DNA from 3 places in the Arthrobacter sp. P1_C12_2 genome. Region 2 is predicted to be linked to each of the others. Evidence: riboswitches for the same ligand, from Rfam matches in the RefSeq annotation. Region 2 holds a riboswitch; each other region holds the start of a gene.
The links. Region 2 has a riboswitch for cyclic di-AMP ahead of AC1DZQ_RS18250 (NlpC/P60 family protein). Riboswitches for the same ligand answer to the same signal wherever they lie in the genome.

Region 1 (5,687 bases), on a different contig from region 2:
CCGGCGAAGGCAGGCTTCGAGGTCCCGTTCCTCGTTGAAGACCGGGATGGTGACGTCCAGCAGGGGCGTGCTGGCGCGCGTATCAATGGCTGTGCGCCGGCCGCCGGGGCCGGTCAGCGCCCCGGCGAACGGGCCCGGGACGGGCGCCTCGGCCAGCGCGAGCCCCGAGGGTGCAAGTTCTGACTGGGCGGGGGGTGCCGCCGGGCCGGCCGGCGTCGCCGCGGAGCGGGGCAGGGTTCCTGTGGCCTGGTCTGTGAATGTCATGGCTCAACTTTCCCGGCGGCCCATATGAGGGCTTTAGGGTCAAGCTGTGCGGGGGCTGTGGAAGTCGGGGCGGCCGTGTGGGCCGGGCCTGGCTACGCACAAAGGGTGTGGGCCAGTAACTGCCGCGGCATGCCCGGGGGCGGCTGGGATAGGCTCGCTTGGGACCGGAACAAGCATTGATTCCAACTGTAAGGGGCGGGGAATTCCTTGGATCTACTGGGCGGCATGGGCCGCGACGAACTCCGCATCTTTTCTTGGGTTGCGGCCACCGTCTTCGCGCTTGTGGCCGGCGTCTGGCGTCCGCGCAGGCTCTATTGGACTGCGCTTGGTTCCGTCCTGCTCTTCGCAGCCCTCAACGCGGGTGCCGGGATCTACGTCCTGAACCATTTCGGTGATTCGCGCTGGTCTGCGGGGGGAGAACCGCCGCTGAGCGCTCCGTCGTTTTCCGGGACGCCTGTCGTGGGGCAGTTTCTGGGCCCCCTGGACTCCGCTCTGAACGGAGTGGTCGGTGGGGTGAACGAGTTCCTGGCATTCAAGCAGGCACTTCCCGTAGCGCTGGACTTCCTTGCCGCGTCCGGCTGGGCCCTGCTGGTGTCCTTCCCGCTTGCCATTCTCGCCGCCGGCATCAGTTTCGCCGTGGCCAGGCGCCGAACGGCGGACTTCGAAAAATACCGTGCCACCGTTGACCTCCTCAAAGATGAGCTTGAGCAGGTCAAACGGCAGATCTCGTCAGGGAATTCCGTCTACACGGCACTCCCTGCAGAGGACGAGGTCACTGATGTGCGGCCCAGACTGACGCGCAACGTCCGGTGAACACTGCCGCCATTCTCGGCTAACAGTCACACACAGAAAGCCCCGGATCCGTGCGGATCCGGGGCTTTCTTTTGGGCCGGTTAGTGCCGGTTTAGTACCAGTTGTGTGCGTAGTGGAAGTTCAGGGCGCCGCAGGGGGAACCGTAGCGCGACTTGACGTAGTTCAGGCCCCAGTTGATCTGGGTCCGGTAGTTGGTCATGTAGTCGGCGCCGGCGCTCGCCATCTTCGTGGCGGGCAGGGACTGGACCACGCCGTAGGCGCCGCTGCTCGCGTTCGTGGCGGTGGTCTTCCAGTCAGATTCCTTGGTCCACAGCTTGTGCAGGCACTGCATCTGGCCGGGTGCCCAGCCATAGCTGCCCAGCTGGGACGCGGCGTAAGCCTGGGCCCCGGCGGGATCGTCGACGGCAACCGGTGCCGCTGCGGGAGCGGGGGCTGCCTCGGGAGCCGGGGCAGGAGCCGGTGCCGCTGCGGGAGCGGGGGCTGCCGCGGGAGCCGGAGCAGGAGCAGGTGCTGCCGCGGGAGCAGGTGCGGGGGCGGCTGCCGGGATGGGAGCAGCGGGGGTGTGGATCAGCGCTTCGACTGACTTAACCTCCGAGATCTGGGGAGCCACGTTCTTTTCCAGCGTAGCGGTCAGCCCAGCCACCTGGACCCGCTCGAAGTTGAGCTTGGCCAGCGGGTCGGCAATTGTGGCCCTCTGGCTCGCAACGTTCGCCGTGTGGGGGCCCGGCTCTGCCGCCTGGCTGGCGGCGCCGCCACCCAGCAGCAGCGCGCACGCGGCGGTGACGACGGCGGCACGGCGGCCGGTGATGCCGAGCCCGGTGCCCAGCCGGGACAGGGCGGAGGCCTGCGTGGCTGGTTCGGCGCGGTGGCGCGACTTGGTGGAACGGGAATGGGAATCGCCGTCAGGGCGCGTTTGTACCTGGAAATCAGTCATGGTGGCCTCTCAACGCCGGCGGAGTTAGCTGTCGGGTTCGGATGAGGTCATCCGGCCGCACGGAAAATCACGTGTCGGCTTCACCCCGAGGGCGCATGAATGCAGAATGCCCGGGAACTCTGGGTCCCCCGCCTCTGCCTGGTCCAGCGGAATCCGGGAAGCGGCAGAGTTTGGCGTCCGTCCGGATATGCGGCACCAATGGCGGCGCACGCTAAAGACGCTACAGGACCCAGCCACATAAGTCACATTTTGGTAACAGGAGTCACAGCGCCGGGGTGTCGGCTTGCGCTGGATTTACCGGCACGGCCGGCCCGGCGTTCTGTGGCTGGTTACGCCGCCGGCGGCGCCGCGGGCAGCCGCACGGCGAACTCCGTGCGGCCCGGCCGGGACGTGACCTCGACGGTTCCTCCGTGGGCCTCCACGATCGACTGGACAATGGACAGGCCCAACCCGCTGGTGCCCTCGGAAGTCGGCGCGGCAGTCGCCGTGCCCTGACCTCCGCGGCTCCCGGAAGCGGCGCCGGAAGCCGAGCGTGCGCCGGCCCCGAACCGGGCTCCCGCCGTCGCTACGGCTGAGTTTGCCGGGATAGCGGCGGGGTTGGTGCGCGCGGCGTCGGCCCGGGCGAAGCGGGCGAAGACCCGGCCGATGAATTCCGGAGCGATGCCGCTGCCGTTGTCCGTCACGGTGACCACGGCGCTGCCATCAGCCGACCGCATGACGCCGGTGACCACCTTGGTCCCGGGATCCGTGTGCTTGCGTGCATTGGACAGGAGGTTGGCCAGGACCTGGTGAAGCTGGGTCGCATCACCGCGCACCACCACGGGTTCGTCCGGAAGCTCCAACTGCCAGACGCGGTCCGGGGCCATGACCTTCTCATCGCTCACCGTCTCGATGGCCAACTGGGTGAGATCGACGTCGGAGATCTTGAGCGGCTGTCCCTCGTCCAGGCGGGCCAGCAGCAGCAGGTCCTCCACGAGGGTGGTCATCCGCTCGGACTGGCTTTGCACGCGGGCGAGGGATTTCTCGCCGTCGGGGGTGAAGTGCTCGGTCATCCGCATCAGCTCCGTGTAGCCGCGGATGGCCGTGAGCGGGGTGCGGAGTTCGTGCGAGGCGTCGGCGACGAACTGCCGCACCTTCATCTCGCTCTCCTGCCGCGCCTCGAGGGCGTTCGAGACGTTGTCCAGCATCTGGTTCAGCGCGTAGCCCACGCTGCCCACCTCAGTTCCGCGATGGGCCGCCGACGCCGGGACGCGCACCCCGAGCGCCACCTCGCCGGCGTCCAGCGGGAGACGGGAGACCTTGGTGGCCACCTCGGAGAGCTGTTCCAGCGGCTTCATGGTCCGCCGGATCAGGGCCGTGCCGGCCAGGCCGATCAGCACGAGTCCGCCCGCAGAGACCACCACCATGGTCCACACCAGCGAGGCCAGGGTGCTTTCCTTTTCCGCCAGCGGAAGCCCGGTGACAATCACGTCGCCATAGGGTGCCCGCACGGCCGTGAGCCGGTACGCGCCGGCCGAGAGGGTCCGGTCCACGGGCGCACCGTTCGGGGTGAGCGCCAGCAGGACGGCGTTGTCGTCGGGGGAGAGGCCCCTGCGGGTGGCGTCCCCGGCCAGGAAGCCGGCGCTGCCGACCTCGCCGTCTTCCAGACGGGCGTTCAGCGTCCCGACGCCCTGCCCACGGGCTTCGAGGGGGTCGGGGCGGCCGCCCGGGTTACCGGGCACGGGCCGGCCGAACTCGCTGGAGCGGTGAGAGGCATTGCTGAGCTGGTCATCGAGCTGCCGGGTGAGGAACAGGTCCATGGAGGCGTAGCTGAACAGTCCCACAGCGCCGCAGATGGCCACGAGCAGTGCCATGGCGACCAGGACCAGCCGGGTGCGCAAATGCCACGTGGACGGGTTGCGCCAGTCGCGTCCGGGGACGCGGGTCATGCCGGAAAGTGTGGGCACGGATCAGTCCGCCGGTTTAAGGACATAGCCGGCTCCGCGCACCGTGTGGATCATGGGAGCGTGGTTGGCGTCGACCTTCTTGCGGAGGTAGGAAATGTAAAGTTCGACGATGTTCGCCTGCCCGCCGAAGTCATAGTCCCAGACCCGGTCCAGGATCTGGGCCTTGCTGATGACCCGTTTGGGGTTTTCCATGAGGTAGCGCAGCAGCTCGAACTGCGTGGCGGTCAGGTGCAGCTCCTCACCGGCCCTGGTGACTTCGCGGGTGTCGACGTTGAGCACAAGGTCCCCCACCACGAGTTCGGCGGTGTCCATGGCGGCCACTCCGGAGCGCTGGACCAGCCGGTGCAGGCGCAGCAGCACCTCTTCCATGCTGAACGGCTTGGTGACGTAGTCATCGCCGCCGGCTGCCAGTCCGGTGATGCGGTCCTGGACGGCGTCCTTGGCCGTGAGGAACAGCGCCGGCACTTCCGGCGCGAACGCGCGGATCCTGCTCAGCAGCTCGACGCCGTCGAACCCGGGCAGCATCACGTCCAGCACCAGCACGTCGGGGCGGAATTCCTTGGCTAGCCGGACGGCTCCGGGACCGTCTTCGGCCACGGCCACGGACCAGCCGGCCATCCGCAGGCCCATGCTCATGAGCTCGGAGAGGCTGGGCTCGTCGTCCACCACCAGCGCGCGGATGGGCGAGCCGTCCGGATGCGTGAGCTGGGGAAGGTTGTTAGTCATGGAGTGCGAAGTGGCCATGGGACAACTCTCCGATCTGCCGGTTAGGCGGGGCTTTGGGGACCCTGTGCGGCACCTGTGAATCCCAGCCTAGCGAGCTGGATGCCGTTCCGGGGCGGCGCGGGCCGCAACGGCCACGCTCAATCCGGCTTTCCCGTCCTGCCCGAACGTCACAGGCCCGGCTGTCGGCCCGCACAGCCCAGGCACAGGATCCCTCAGCACGCTGGGGTCAACACCGATCCGCACCCTAAGGAGAAACACCATGAGCGGTCAGCATCCCGGAGCCGGTTCCGGACCAGCCCTCGAGCCCGCCCCCACACCCACAAGCGGCGCAACAGCTGCGCCAGCGCCGGTGACAGCGCCCCCTGCTGCCGTGCAGTACGACGCCGGACACCTCGACGGCGGTCATCTCGACGGCGCCCGGCCGGCAGCGGGCCCTGCCCCGGGCTGGGGCGCACCCGTAGTTTCGGAAGTTCCGGCATCGGCGCCGGCGTGGAGCATGCCCCAGCAGGAGCCTCCGGCGCCTGCGGCCGCCGCGGGCTGGGGCGCGCCGGGAACCGCCGCCAAGACGGGCTCTGCCGCCAAGCCCTGGACGCTCAGGCGCGGGCTCGCCGTCGCCGGAGCCGCGGCTGTCCTCGCGGTCGGCGCCGGCGTGGGCGTCTACGCCCTGACCTCAAGTTCAACGGCAGCCAATGGCGCTGCCGGCACGGCCGCCGGTGGGGCGGCGGGCGGCGCAGCCGGCGGCCAGGGGTTCGCCCCGGGCGTGCCGGGCTCTGCGCAGGGCGGATTCGCGGGAGGCGGCATGCCGGGACAGGGCGGCCCCGGCGACTTCGCAGCCGGTGGGATGGGCAGCGGGCTTTCCGCGGCACTGCATGCCGAATACGTGGTGCTGCAAGGAAGCGGGTACGCCACCCTGGCCGAGCAGCTGGGCACAGTGAGCGAGGTCAGCTCTTCGTCCGTGACGGTCAAGAGCAGTGACGGGTTCACGCGCAGCTATGCGCTGGGCA
Region 2 (5,687 bases):
GGCGATACGGAAAAAGGCCTGTCACAGTCCGGTCATTGAGACGCACGGGAACGGCTGGCCGGCGGAGGCTGGGACCGGGCTCCGGGCCGATCGAAAATTATCCGGAGTAATTCAAAATAGGCTAGGCTAGCAGCTGACGTACGGCGGTTCCCGCCAGGGCGCATCCTGCATGCAGCCCGCACGCGGTACGGTGGGAATGACGCTAGGACTGCGCTCGAGGAGCTGAGCTGAATGACGGATCTGATCGATACCACGGAGATGTATCTTCGGACCATTCTGGAACTTGAAGAAGAAAACATCGTTGCCCTCCGCGCCCGCATCGCCGAACGGCTCCGGCACTCCGGCCCCACTGTCTCCCAGACCATCGGCCGGATGGAGCGCGACGGGCTGGTGATTGTTTCGGGCGACCGGCACCTTGAGCTGACCGAAACCGGACGGAAACGCGCAATCGGCGTTATGCGCAAGCACCGCTTGGCCGAACGCCTCCTCGCGGACGTGATCGGGCTCGACTGGGCCTACGTCCATGAGGAAGCGTGCCGCTGGGAGCACGTCATGAGCGAACGCGTTGAGCGCAGAATTTTCGAGATGCTCAACCACCCGACAGTCTCACCCTACGGAAACCCGATTCCAGGGCTTGCGGATCTGGGCGGCGTGCCCAATGGCGCCCCCGCGGACAGGGCCGTGAACCTGCTGGAGGCCATGGCCGGCTACGGTGCAAGTTCGCGGGTCACGGTCAACCGGCTCGCGGAGCCGATCCAGGTGGAACCGGAGCTTCTGGCACAGCTCGACGAGGGCGGAATCAGGCCTGGCGCGCTGGTTTCGCTGGAGCGGGTGGGGGAGTACATCTCGGTCCGCGTCCCCGATATCGAGGGCGCCCTGGAACTGCCGCCCGAGGTTGCCGCGCATGTCTTTGTAACAGTCGCCTGACCAGCCACAATGCGCCGGTCATGGGACGACCCATGAGTTGTGCACAATTGCGATTACGGATTTATTACCGGGCGGCTTAATCGCCTATAGTTAGTGCCCAGTACCGATACCAAAGCGTTACCTGATCCGAAGCCGAGCCCTGCCAGCGGATCAGTCGCAGAACCACCTTCTGGCAGGGGCGGGGGAACCACTTTCGGCTGCTACTTCGGCAGCCTCGGGGTGAAGTCCGTCAGCGGCAAGCAGCTTCCACCGAAGAATCCCCTGGGGATGCCTCTGTGCCTGGCTGCTTGCAACGGCGGACCGGGTCTTTGATCTCTCTGACCCGAATCCGACAGCTAACTTCGCAGGCTCTCCAGAGAGGAACCGTTCTTGACCACCCAGACCGCCAGGGGCCGTCGCCGCGCGACCGGTCCCGCTCCGGAGCCGCGTCCTGTCGTCGAGCACATGGCCGAACGCCCGCGTGACGTGCACCGCGATGAACGGCGGCGCCGGCGCAGTCCGTTCCGTCAGGTAACGGAATTTGCCGCGGCCAGCGGAGTAGGGCAGAAGGCCGGGATCGCACTGGCCGCAACTGGACTGGTTCTTACCGTGACGGTCCCCGTCACGAGCCCGGTGATGGCTACAAACGCCGGATCCGGGGCTCTCTCGGCTGCCGTGCAGCCGGATGTCACGGCTGCCGCGGCTGCAAAGGTTGACTTCAGCCGCACCGCCGTCACCACAAAGGGCGATCCGGACGGGAAGCTCAAGCAGCTGCTGAGCGCCCAGTCTGTGGGCACCATCACCCGCGCGGCATCGGCGGGCACCCTTGGTGCGCCGCTGGACCAGTTGGTCACGGCCTCGCCCTTCGGCTACCGCGTCAGCCCCATCACCGGGGGCGCGGGGGAGTTCCACCGCGGCCAGGATTTCGCCGCCCAGTGCGGCACGGCGGTCCACGCAGCCGCCAGCGGCACCGTGACCTTCAACGGATGGCATCCCTTCGGCGGCGGAAACCGTGTGGTCATCGACCACGGCAACGGCCTGGAGACCACGTACAACCACCTGTCCTCGGCCTCGGTCCACGTCGGCCAGAAGGTATCCCGCGGTGACGTCGTTGCGATGAGCGGGACCACCGGCGCCTCCACGGGCTGCCACCTCCACTTTGAAGTGATGGTCAACGGCGACGTCGTTGACCCGCTCGGATGGCTCTAAAAAGACGATGGGCTGCTCTCATCTTCTTGTGACACGCCGTGATCTGAATGTGACATTGAATCCAGACTGCTGTAGGGTTTGAAGCACGCCAACTTTTCCGAAGTTGGCGCTCTTGAGTGGATTGCCTAGCTCTGCCACCGCTCAAGGTCCGTTCGCATTACATCGTCTGGCAGGGGCGGGGGAACCAATTTTGGCCTTCGAAAGAAGGCCTTGGGGTTAAGTCGCAAAGCTTCCCAGGAAGCAGCGCGGCCGGGTGACTCCCATCCGAATCCGACAGCTCACCTCGCAGGCATTGGGAGAGGCTACTTTCGTGTCTTCACGCCACAATTCTGCGCGCATGCGCACCGGCGAGGCTCTGTCGAGCCCGCTGGAATCCACATCACGTGCCGCCCTTGCCGGCGCCCGGATTGGATCACGTTCCGCAGGCTCAATCTCTACCGAGCCCGGACAGCATGCAGTTTCCGCTTTTGGCGCGTCTTCGCAGTACACCCTTCGCTAAGTAACCCATTTCGGGGCGATCCGGCGTACCCCCAAGATGCCGGAGCGTCCTCAGCCCGTGCCCGAAAGCGCGCGGTCCAAGGATCACGAAAGAGAGAACTTAATGACTACTCGTGCAAACGTTGCACGGCACCGCGCCGAGGTCACCAAGACCAACTCGCTGGCTGTTATTGCCAAGGCTGTCGGCGACAACGCCGGCGGCGTGGGCCGTCAGGCCGCGGTCATCGCCGCAGCTTCCGGTCTGGTCCTGACCAGTGGAATCGCAGCCAACGCTGCTGAAACCAATGTTCAGCGCGAATCCACCTCCGCTTCGGCCCTGGAAGTCCAGTCCGCAGCTCCGGCCACCATCTCGGCCGCCTCCACCATCGCGATCTCCTACGAGAAGCCCGCCGTGACCACCACGCCGGCTCCCGTCGTCGAGGCTCCCAAGCCCGTCGTGCAGGTCCAGGACGCCACGGCCTCCCGCGCCGGTGGCACCGAGCTCGGCGTCAGCGGCGGCGTCGCTGCCCAGGCCCCCGCCGGCATCGGAAGCGGCGCCGGCGCGACCATCGCCGCCGCTGCCTACGCACAGATCGGCGTGGCGCAGGACTGCACCGCCCTCGCCACCAACGCCCTGGCCGCCGCCGGCATCCACTACCACGGCTGGCCGGCAGGTTACCTGTCCCTCGGCCGCACCGTGAGCGCCGCCGAGGCACGCCCGGGCGACCTCGCCTACTACCAGAACGGTGGCGTGGGCATGGCTCACATCGCCGTCTACGTCGGCAACGGCATGGCAGTGCACGGCGGCTGGAACGGCGGCACCACCGCGCTGTACAGCGTAAACGTCGGCTCCGGCCCGGTCTTCATCCGCGTCGGCGCCTAAGCAAGAACCCCAGCACTTTTCGAAAGACCCCCGCCTCCTGGCGGGGGTCTTTTGCGTTGCCGCGCAGTGAACTTTCCGCGCCGAGGACTGCGCCGGTGAAAAAATATTCGGTGATCCGGCACTTGAGTGTTTACTCTTGTGTTGTCGATCCATAGCCCGACCATGCAGAGGGCAGCCGGCCCTCGTGCCGCTGGCGGGTGCGGCCGTGAAGAGGTATGCGGATGCGCACTCTCGTTCTGAATGCTGGATATGAACCGCTGGCGGTCATCACCTTCCGCCGGGCGCTCGTCCTTGTCCTGACCGGAAAGGCCAGCGTGGTGGCCGAAGGGGACGACCCCGTTGTCGGCCCGCAGGACATTCTGGGCCGCCCGTCCGTGATCCTGCTGAACCGCTACATCCGGCCCAGGTACAACACGATGACAGCGGTGAGCCGCCGCGGCGTGCTGCGCCGCGATGCCCACCGTTGCGCCTACTGCGGCAAAGCTGCGCACACCATCGACCACATCCAGCCCAAGTCCCGGGGCGGGGCCGACTCCTGGGAGAACCTGGTGGCGGCGTGCCTGCGGTGCAACAACGCCAAGAGCGACCATACGCCGGCGGAGATGGGCTGGAAGATCGGTTTTGTTCCGGGGCCCCCAAAGGGGGCCATCTGGCAGATCAAGGAGCTCGAGAAGCCGACGCCGGCCTGGGATCCGTTCCTGCTGCCTGAATCAGCCGCCTGACCTGCCGCCTGATCAGCCGCTGGAATTGCTGCCGGCGCAGGTCAGGCCTGATTCGGTGGCAGCAGGCGGCGCGCTAGGCTGAACCGGTGGAGTTCGATGCCATCATTCTCGCCGGGGGAAGGTCCTCCCGCCTTGGCGGCGTGCCCAAATCCGGGCTGATTTACGACGGCGCCACTCTCCTTGGCCGGTCCCTGCAGGCCGCGGGTGCCGCGGGCCGCACGGTCGTCGTCGGCCCCGACCCCGGGGACTTGCCCGGCGGCGTCCTGACCTGCCGGGAAGACCCGCCCTTCGCGGGGCCGGCCGCTGCCATCGCCGCGGGGCTTGCCGCCCTGGCCGCCGACCACGCGAGCCGGCACGCAGCAGCCGCTCCCTTTACCCTGGTCCTGGCCTGTGACATGCCGCGGTCAGCCGACGCGGTCCGCGCCCTGTCCGGGGCGCTGGCCGCGTCTGCCGCAGGTGCGGCGGAACGGGACGGGCGCGACGGCGTCATGGCCGTCTCGGCCGACGGCCGGAAGCAACCGCTCGCGGGCTTTTATGGCACAGCTGCGCTACAACGTTCTGTTGAGGACGCCGCAGCCCGGGGCAGCCTGGAAAACGCGTCGGTCTTCGCCCTTCTTGCTAGGCTGGACGTGCGGGAAGTTCGCGTTCCCCCGGGGTCCACGGATGATGTCGACACTTGGGATGACGCGTCCGCATTAGGGGTATCCGGCAGGAATCCCGACCGCGGTCCGGGCTCCGGCCCGGCTCTCCGCAGCTGAACTCGACCATGGAGGCAAACGGTGAAAAGCCAGGATGAAACGCTGGAAGACTGGTGCCGTGCCCTGCTCCAGGCCTTGGAGCTCGACGACGTTGAGATTGACGTGAATGAGGTCCTCGCCCTGGCCGGCGTGGCCGCCCACTCCGTGGTGCGCCCGGCGGCACCGCTGACCACGTTCATTGCCGGCTTTGCCGCCGGTCTGGCCTCGGGCTCCGGGCAGGCCACGGACTCCGCGTCTATGGAGGCCGCGATGGCCGTGGCCCGCCGGCTCGCCACGGACTACGCAGCCGCCGAAGCTTCCGGGGCATGACGGCGGCGGCCCCGGACGGCAGCGGAACCACCGCCCCTGGCAGAGACGGCGCTGGAGACGGCCTCGGGGACCCTCACATTCCGGCGGGCGAGGACGCTGCGAACCAGGACCCGGTGCACCCCGAGACGGCCGGCGAGGCTGCGGACGAGGAAGTTGCGGACGAGGACACTGCGGAGGAGCCGCACGGGCACCTGGCCCACACCTGGCAGGAGGCCCGTCAGCTCGCGTTCGACTGCGCCACTCCCATCCCGGCCGCCCCTGTCCCGCTCCGGCAGGCGCTGGGCCGGACCCTCGCAGCGGACGTCGTTGCCCAGCAGGACATACCCCATTATGCTTCCTCCGCCATGGACGGCTGGGCCGTCAACGGCGGCGGCCCCTGGATCCTGGCCGAACCCGGCCAGCGGCTGGCACCGCATCAGGCAA
Region 3 (5,687 bases), on a different contig from region 2:
CGGCACGCCAACGCGGTGCTCGGCGGCCCTGGCGGGCCGTTCGACGCCGACGCTGACGCCGACGCCGAGGGGCGTGCGGCCCGGGACGCGGTCTCCCGGGTCCTGGCAGAGATGGCAAAGCGGAGGCCGGAGCTGCAATTCACGCCTCTTGGAGATTGACGATCCGACCCAACTACCGCCGATCGGCTGTAGTTCAGATATTCAGACTTTCGGATCTCCCGGACCGCCCGGATCGCCCTGCCCGACGGCGCTGCCGGCTTCCCCGGACCTGCCCCCGGTATTTGCCGGCAACGCGAACGTCCTGGCCGCCCGTGACCCGGCCACAGCGCCCGCGGCGATGGTGACCAGTGCACCCACCAGCAGGGCAGCGGCCTCCCCGGGGAGCAGGACCTGCAGCTGCGTGCCGATGCTCGCCGCCGCCACCGGCACGCCAAGCTGGGCCGCCGACAGCACCCCGAGGGGCAGCGGGAGTCCCAGGAACGCCAGGCCGGCGTGCGTCAGCAGGGCCCCGGCTCCCAGGGCCAGGCCGAGGGCAATCATGTCAGGATGCCCGGCCAGGTCCTTGAGCGTCAGCGATGCACCCAGCCAGACGAAGAACACCGGGCCAAGGAAACCGTCGCTGAGCGCGAACAGTTGCCGGGCCAGCCGCCTCGGTTCGCCGACGGCAGCCATCACCAAACCGAAGGAAAAGCCGGCCATCATCACCGACACGTTGCTGTACGTCGCCAACGCGGCGAGTGTGAACAGCACGGCCAGCTGGATCCGTAGCTCAAGGGCAAACTTGCGGTTTTCCGAGAGCCGGTGCACGCGCCCGCGGATTCCTCTGCCCTCCAGCCAGCGCAGCACAAAATAGAGTGCCACCGCGCAGCCCAACACCGTCAGTACGCCTAAAGCCGCGCGGCCGGCGTGGGGCGGGTCCACCAGGAGCGGCAGCGCCACAATGCAGGCTGTGTCGGCGATCGCCACCTGCGCCGTCATGGCGATGACATCAGGGCCACCCAGACGCAGGGAGTCGACGACGGGAAGCACCAGGGCGGCCGACGAGGACGCCAGCAGCACGATGTAGAGGGGAGCATGTCCAGTCCCGAACAGCAGTCCGATGCCGGTTCCGACTGCCACTGCGGCCGCGGCGGCCGCAATGGCCCGGCGGGAGCCGCTGCCGAGGGCGGGCCGGATCTGCGGATCCCTCACCGGAACATGGGTGCCGGCTACAAACATCATCAGCGCAAATCCGATGTTGGCCAGCAGGCTGAACGTTGGGTCCGCGGGGTCCACCAGGGCCAGTCCCGAGCGGCCGATCGCGATGCCGGCCAGCAGCTCACCCAGCATCACCGGCAGCCGCCAGCGCACCGGCAGGGCCAGCAGGGGGCCAGCCAGGGCCACGACGGCGATCAGCGCCAGGGACAGAAATGTCACGGCTCGCCGCGGCCTGCCTGCCCCGGACCCGACCGCCGCTCCACCACCGCGTAGGCCTTCCCGTCCAGGAAGGCCCAGTCATTGACCACCATGTACCCGAGCGCGTCCACCCGATCATTCAGAACGTGCTCGTCGAAGCCTCCATCGCGCGGTTCCGCGTCCCATGTGGTCACGTGGACGTCCCCGCCGTCTAGGATCAGCAGCTCGGTGTTGATGTCGAAATCCTCTTGGGGCTGTTTGCTCAACTGGCAGATGGCGACACAGTGGCTGTTCATTTCGGGCCTCCGCTTCGGCGTGGTGCTGATGGCATCATCCTATGTTCGGAATAGGCGRCGCCCTATGGGCAATTCGGGGACGGCACAGTGCCCCCGTTACCTGAATGTGACATTCGGGTGCGGTTCGCGCTACGGTTGATGAGTGCCTGTTGTCTCCGATACGGGCGCTCCCCAGCCGATTGCCTAACTCTGCCGCGGCCCGGGGGTAACTCGCATCAACGTCCGGCAGAGACGGGGAAACCACTTTTGATCTGCTGATATGCAGGTCTTGGGGTGAAGCCGCACAGTGCCCGCCACGACGGGCCCGGGAGTGCGGCCGGGTGCCTCCCATCCGAATCCGACAGCTCACCTCGCAGGCATTGGGAGAGGCTACATTTTTCATGACTTCAGTCAATACTTTTGCGCGCCATGCCGCCGTCCTCGTCGCCGCATCCGGCCTGGTCCTGACCAGCGGAATGGCCGCCAACGCAGCTACTGCGCCTGTGCAGCGTGACTCCGCCCCGGCGTCGAATATTAACGTCAAGGGACAGGTCAGCGCCCCCGTCAGCGCCGATTCAAGCGTCAAGATCAGCTTCGAGCGCCCCGCAGTCGATTCTGTCGCCGCGCCGGTCATCGAGCAGCCCGTTGCGCCGGCGCTGGCTCCCGCAGCAGCCCCGGCAGCAGCGCCCAAGGTGGCAGCCAAGGCAACCGTCCAGGTGCAGGCCGCTCCGGCCGCAGCTCCGGCTGCAGCCCCGGCCGCTGCCGGTGGACGCAACGCCATCATGCTCTCGGCCGCGTACAGCCAGCTGGGCATCACCCAGGACTGCACCGCCATGGTGGAAAAGGCCCTTGGCGCTGCGGGTAAGCCTGTTGGCGACATCGGTCCCCGCGCGTTCCTTGGTCTTGGAACCGTTGTGGCCACGCCGCAGCCCGGCGACATGGTGGTCCAGTCCGGCCATGTGGGCATTTACGCCGGCCACGGCCAGGTGGTCAGCGGCGGCATGAACGGCTCGAACCAGACGATGGTTCACCCGCTGTCCTGGCTCACCGCGACCGGTGGCGTGACCTTCGTCCGCGCCTAAGCCGCACGGCCCCTCCCGGGGCCAGGCAGGCCGGGAAGACCGGCGATCGATTCCCTTGGGGGCAATCGATCGCCGGTCTTTCCTGTCTCCGCCGTCGGGGATCCGGGATCCGGGTGGGCGTCTTTCCCCGGCACAGGATCCTCAGGGATTCCCGCTCCCACTGAGCGGAAGCGTCAACTTCATGACGGTTCCCTCGTCGCCCGTCGCGGCCACCTCCACGGTGCCGCCGGCAGCGACGGCAATCTCACGGACCAAGGCCAGGCCGATGCCAAAGCTCCGCTGTCCCTGTGAGCTGCCGTTGCCGGCGGTCCTCACGAACCGGTCAAAGATCCGGGCCTGATCGACGCCGGTGATTCCGGTCCCCGAGTCCGCGACGGTGATCACGGCGCGTCTGTGCTCGACAGAGGTCGTGATGGACACGTGGCCGCCCGGAGGCGTGTGGGCCAGCGCGTTGTCCGCCAAGGCCAGCACGGCACGGCGCAGCGCATTCTTCTCGATCCGGGCCAGCGGCCGGGCATCGGCGGAGAAATCCAGGCGCACCTTCCGCTGCTCTGCCACCGGCTGGAGGCTCCCGGCGACGCTGGCGGCAGCGTCGGCAAGGTCGGCAGGCGGTGCGGAGCGGTCCGGGGCCGCCGCGGTCGCTGCGAGGAGCAGTTCGTTGACAATCCCGGTCAGCGTCGCGGCGTCCTCCCGGATCCGGGCCAGATCCTGGCTCTGCCTGGAACCGGGCACGGTGTTGCGCTGGGCCAGCTGGATCCTGGTGTCCAGGATGGTCAAGGGGGTACGCAATTCGTGGCTGGCGTCCTGGACGAAGCGCCGCTGCCTGGCCAGTGCGTCACCGAGGGGACGGATGGCGCTGCGCGCGCTGAGCCACCCGACGATGCCGGCCAGCAGGATTCCTGCCACCCCGGCGATGACCATGGCTTCGAGGACATCCTTGGAATCCAGGTACGCGAAGGCCGTTCCGGCCGCTGCCGAGCCCGGCACTTCGGGATGGGCCAGTTGATTCATGAGGTACAGCGCCGTGGCCGCGAGGAGCCCGAGAACCATGACCGCGCACGCGGCGCTGATCCGCAGCGCGACCTTGAGGGAGGCCCTGCGGAGGATGGAGTGGTCCGGATTTCCGCCGGCGGGCCCGCCCTCACTCATGCGCATCGCCTATCTGGTATCCGAGGCCGTGCACCGTGCGGATCACGGCTTTGGAGATTTTCCGGCGCAGGTGATGAACATAGGTATCGATCACGCCGGGCTGCTCCGAGACGTTGAAGCACGCCGCGAGGAGCTCGTCCCGGGTGAAGACGCGGTCCGGTTCCGCGGCCAGGGCTGCCAGCAGTTGGCCTTCCTTCGCGGTCAGCGACACCGTTTGCCCGTAGACGGAACGGACGGAACGCTGGGTCGGGTCCAGTTCCCAGTCCCCGATCGCCACCGGTGCCGGGGCCGAGGGAGGGAAGGTCCGCGTCAGTGCGCGCAGGCGTGCTGCCAGTTCACCGGCGTCGAACGGCTTGGTCACATAATCGTTGGCGCCGGCGTCAAGGCCCCTGACCTTTTCGTCGGCATCGCCCAGCGCGGTCAGGATCAGGATGGGCGTGGCAATGCCTTTCGACCGCAAAGCCGCGATGAGGGCGATGCCGTCCATGAAAGGCAGCCCGCGGTCGACCACCATGACGTCCCAGCTCCCGGTCAGCCCCTGGTGGAGGCCATCACGGCCGTTGGTGACCAACTGGACCCGGTAGTCCGGGTCCAGGAGCTCGGCGATGAGCGGTCCCAGAACGGCGTCGTCCTCGACGAGCAGCAGGGACGGGCGGTCAGCAGTAGTCATGTCAGCTATTCTTCCGCGGCCATTTCCTCAGTCCGCAGTCCGTCCCCGGTTCCCGCGGCCGTGTCGCTTGCCGCTGCGACTGAGGCTACTGCGGCTGCGCCGCGGCTGTTGCGGCGGCGCTTGAGGAGCTGCACCACCCACGGCACGACGGAGATGAGGACCATGGCGACGGCGATGACGTCAATATTCTTGGCGACGATGTCAAAGTGTCCCAACCAGGTGCCAAGCATCGTCACGGAGACGGCCCACGCCGCCGCGCCGGCGACATTCCACAGGGTGAAGGACTTGTACTCATAGCGCGCGATCCCGGCGGTAAGCGGAGCAAACGTCCTGACCATGGGGACGAAGCGGGCCAGCACGACGGCGGCCCCGCCGTGGCGGCGGAAGAAGTCCTCCGTAGTGCTCAGGTGTGCCGTCTTCAGGATCCGGGCATCGTCCTTGAACCATCGCCGGCCAAATTTCCGTCCCAGCATGTAGCCGACCTGGTCCCCAGCGACGGCAGCCGCGGTGACGACGCCGATCAGCACCGGCAGCGTCAGGTGCAACTGCTGGTGCAGAAGGCCTGCGGTGAACAGCAGCGAGTCCCCGGGCAGGAAGGGAAAGAGCACGCCCGATTCGATGAAGACCATGAGCGCGATGACGCCCAAAGCGGCCGGGCCCAGCCCGGCGAGCAGGCTTGCCGGGTCCAGCAGTGAGGGCGTACCGGCGGCGTGGGCGGCCGGCAGGAAGGCAAAGACGTCCAAGACGGGCATGCTCATTTCTCCTCAATACTTAGCGGCCGGACGCCGGAAGAGGCACCAAGTCGATCCGCGACCCGCGGCGCCACAAGGTTCCAGAGTCCCGTAAGCAGGACCACCGCGGCGCTCGCGGCCAGGAACGACGCCGCGACATCGGTGGGGTAGTGGACGCCGATATACAGCCGCGACCAGGCGACGACGAGTGCCAGCGCTGCCGCACCGAAGGCGGCGATCTTGGCCCAGCGGGTTCCCCGGGCCAGGAAGTACAGCGCGAAGCCGAGTGCCACCGCAAAGGACACGTGGCCGCTGGGGAAACTGTCGGAGCCGGTTTCCGGAGCCAGGGGATCGAACAGCAGGGCGGGGTTGGGCCGCTGGCGGG

Region 1: linked by a shared signal. The riboswitch ahead of AC1DZQ_RS11570 (aggregation-promoting factor C-terminal-like domain-containing protein) and the one ahead of AC1DZQ_RS18250 (NlpC/P60 family protein) in region 2 are both predicted to bind cyclic di-AMP.
Region 3: linked by a shared signal. The riboswitch ahead of AC1DZQ_RS06710 (hypothetical protein) and the one ahead of AC1DZQ_RS18250 (NlpC/P60 family protein) in region 2 are both predicted to bind cyclic di-AMP.

Annotation. Positions count from the first base shown of each region.
Region 1 covers NZ_JBFUAF010000009.1:70,585-76,271, reverse strand. The annotation lists gene AC1DZQ_RS11580 (bifunctional glycosyltransferase family 2/GtrA family protein) at 1-264, opposite strand, end outside; gene AC1DZQ_RS11575 (hypothetical protein) at 472-1,077, shown strand; gene AC1DZQ_RS11570 (aggregation-promoting factor C-terminal-like domain-containing protein) at 1,169-2,011, opposite strand; cyclic di-AMP (ydaO/yuaA leader) riboswitch at 2,011-2,170, opposite strand; gene AC1DZQ_RS11565 (HAMP domain-containing sensor histidine kinase) at 2,341-3,939, opposite strand; gene AC1DZQ_RS11560 (response regulator transcription factor) at 3,961-4,701, opposite strand; gene AC1DZQ_RS11555 (hypothetical protein) at 4,943-5,687, shown strand, end outside.
Region 2 covers NZ_JBFUAF010000020.1:23,042-28,728, forward strand. The annotation lists gene AC1DZQ_RS18240 (iron-dependent transcriptional repressor DtxR) at 232-927, shown strand; cyclic di-AMP (ydaO/yuaA leader) riboswitch at 1,078-1,292, shown strand; gene AC1DZQ_RS18245 (M23 family metallopeptidase) at 1,297-2,115, shown strand; cyclic di-AMP (ydaO/yuaA leader) riboswitch at 2,252-2,421, shown strand; gene AC1DZQ_RS18250 (NlpC/P60 family protein) at 2,717-3,475, shown strand; gene AC1DZQ_RS18255 (HNH endonuclease) at 3,697-4,197, shown strand; gene mobA (molybdenum cofactor guanylyltransferase) at 4,284-4,955, shown strand; gene AC1DZQ_RS18265 (DUF6457 domain-containing protein) at 4,977-5,264, shown strand; gene AC1DZQ_RS18270 (molybdopterin molybdotransferase MoeA) at 5,261-5,687, shown strand, end outside.
Region 3 covers NZ_JBFUAF010000004.1:187,600-193,286, forward strand. The annotation lists gene AC1DZQ_RS06695 (DNA alkylation repair protein) at 1-159, shown strand, start outside; gene AC1DZQ_RS06700 (cation:proton antiporter) at 202-1,416, opposite strand; gene AC1DZQ_RS06705 (hypothetical protein) at 1,413-1,691, opposite strand; cyclic di-AMP (ydaO/yuaA leader) riboswitch at 1,862-2,064, shown strand; gene AC1DZQ_RS06710 (hypothetical protein) at 2,072-2,752, shown strand; gene AC1DZQ_RS06715 (sensor histidine kinase) at 2,894-3,901, opposite strand; gene AC1DZQ_RS06720 (response regulator transcription factor) at 3,894-4,571, opposite strand; gene AC1DZQ_RS06725 (DedA family protein) at 4,577-5,323, opposite strand; gene AC1DZQ_RS06730 (phosphatase PAP2 family protein) at 5,326-5,687, opposite strand, start outside.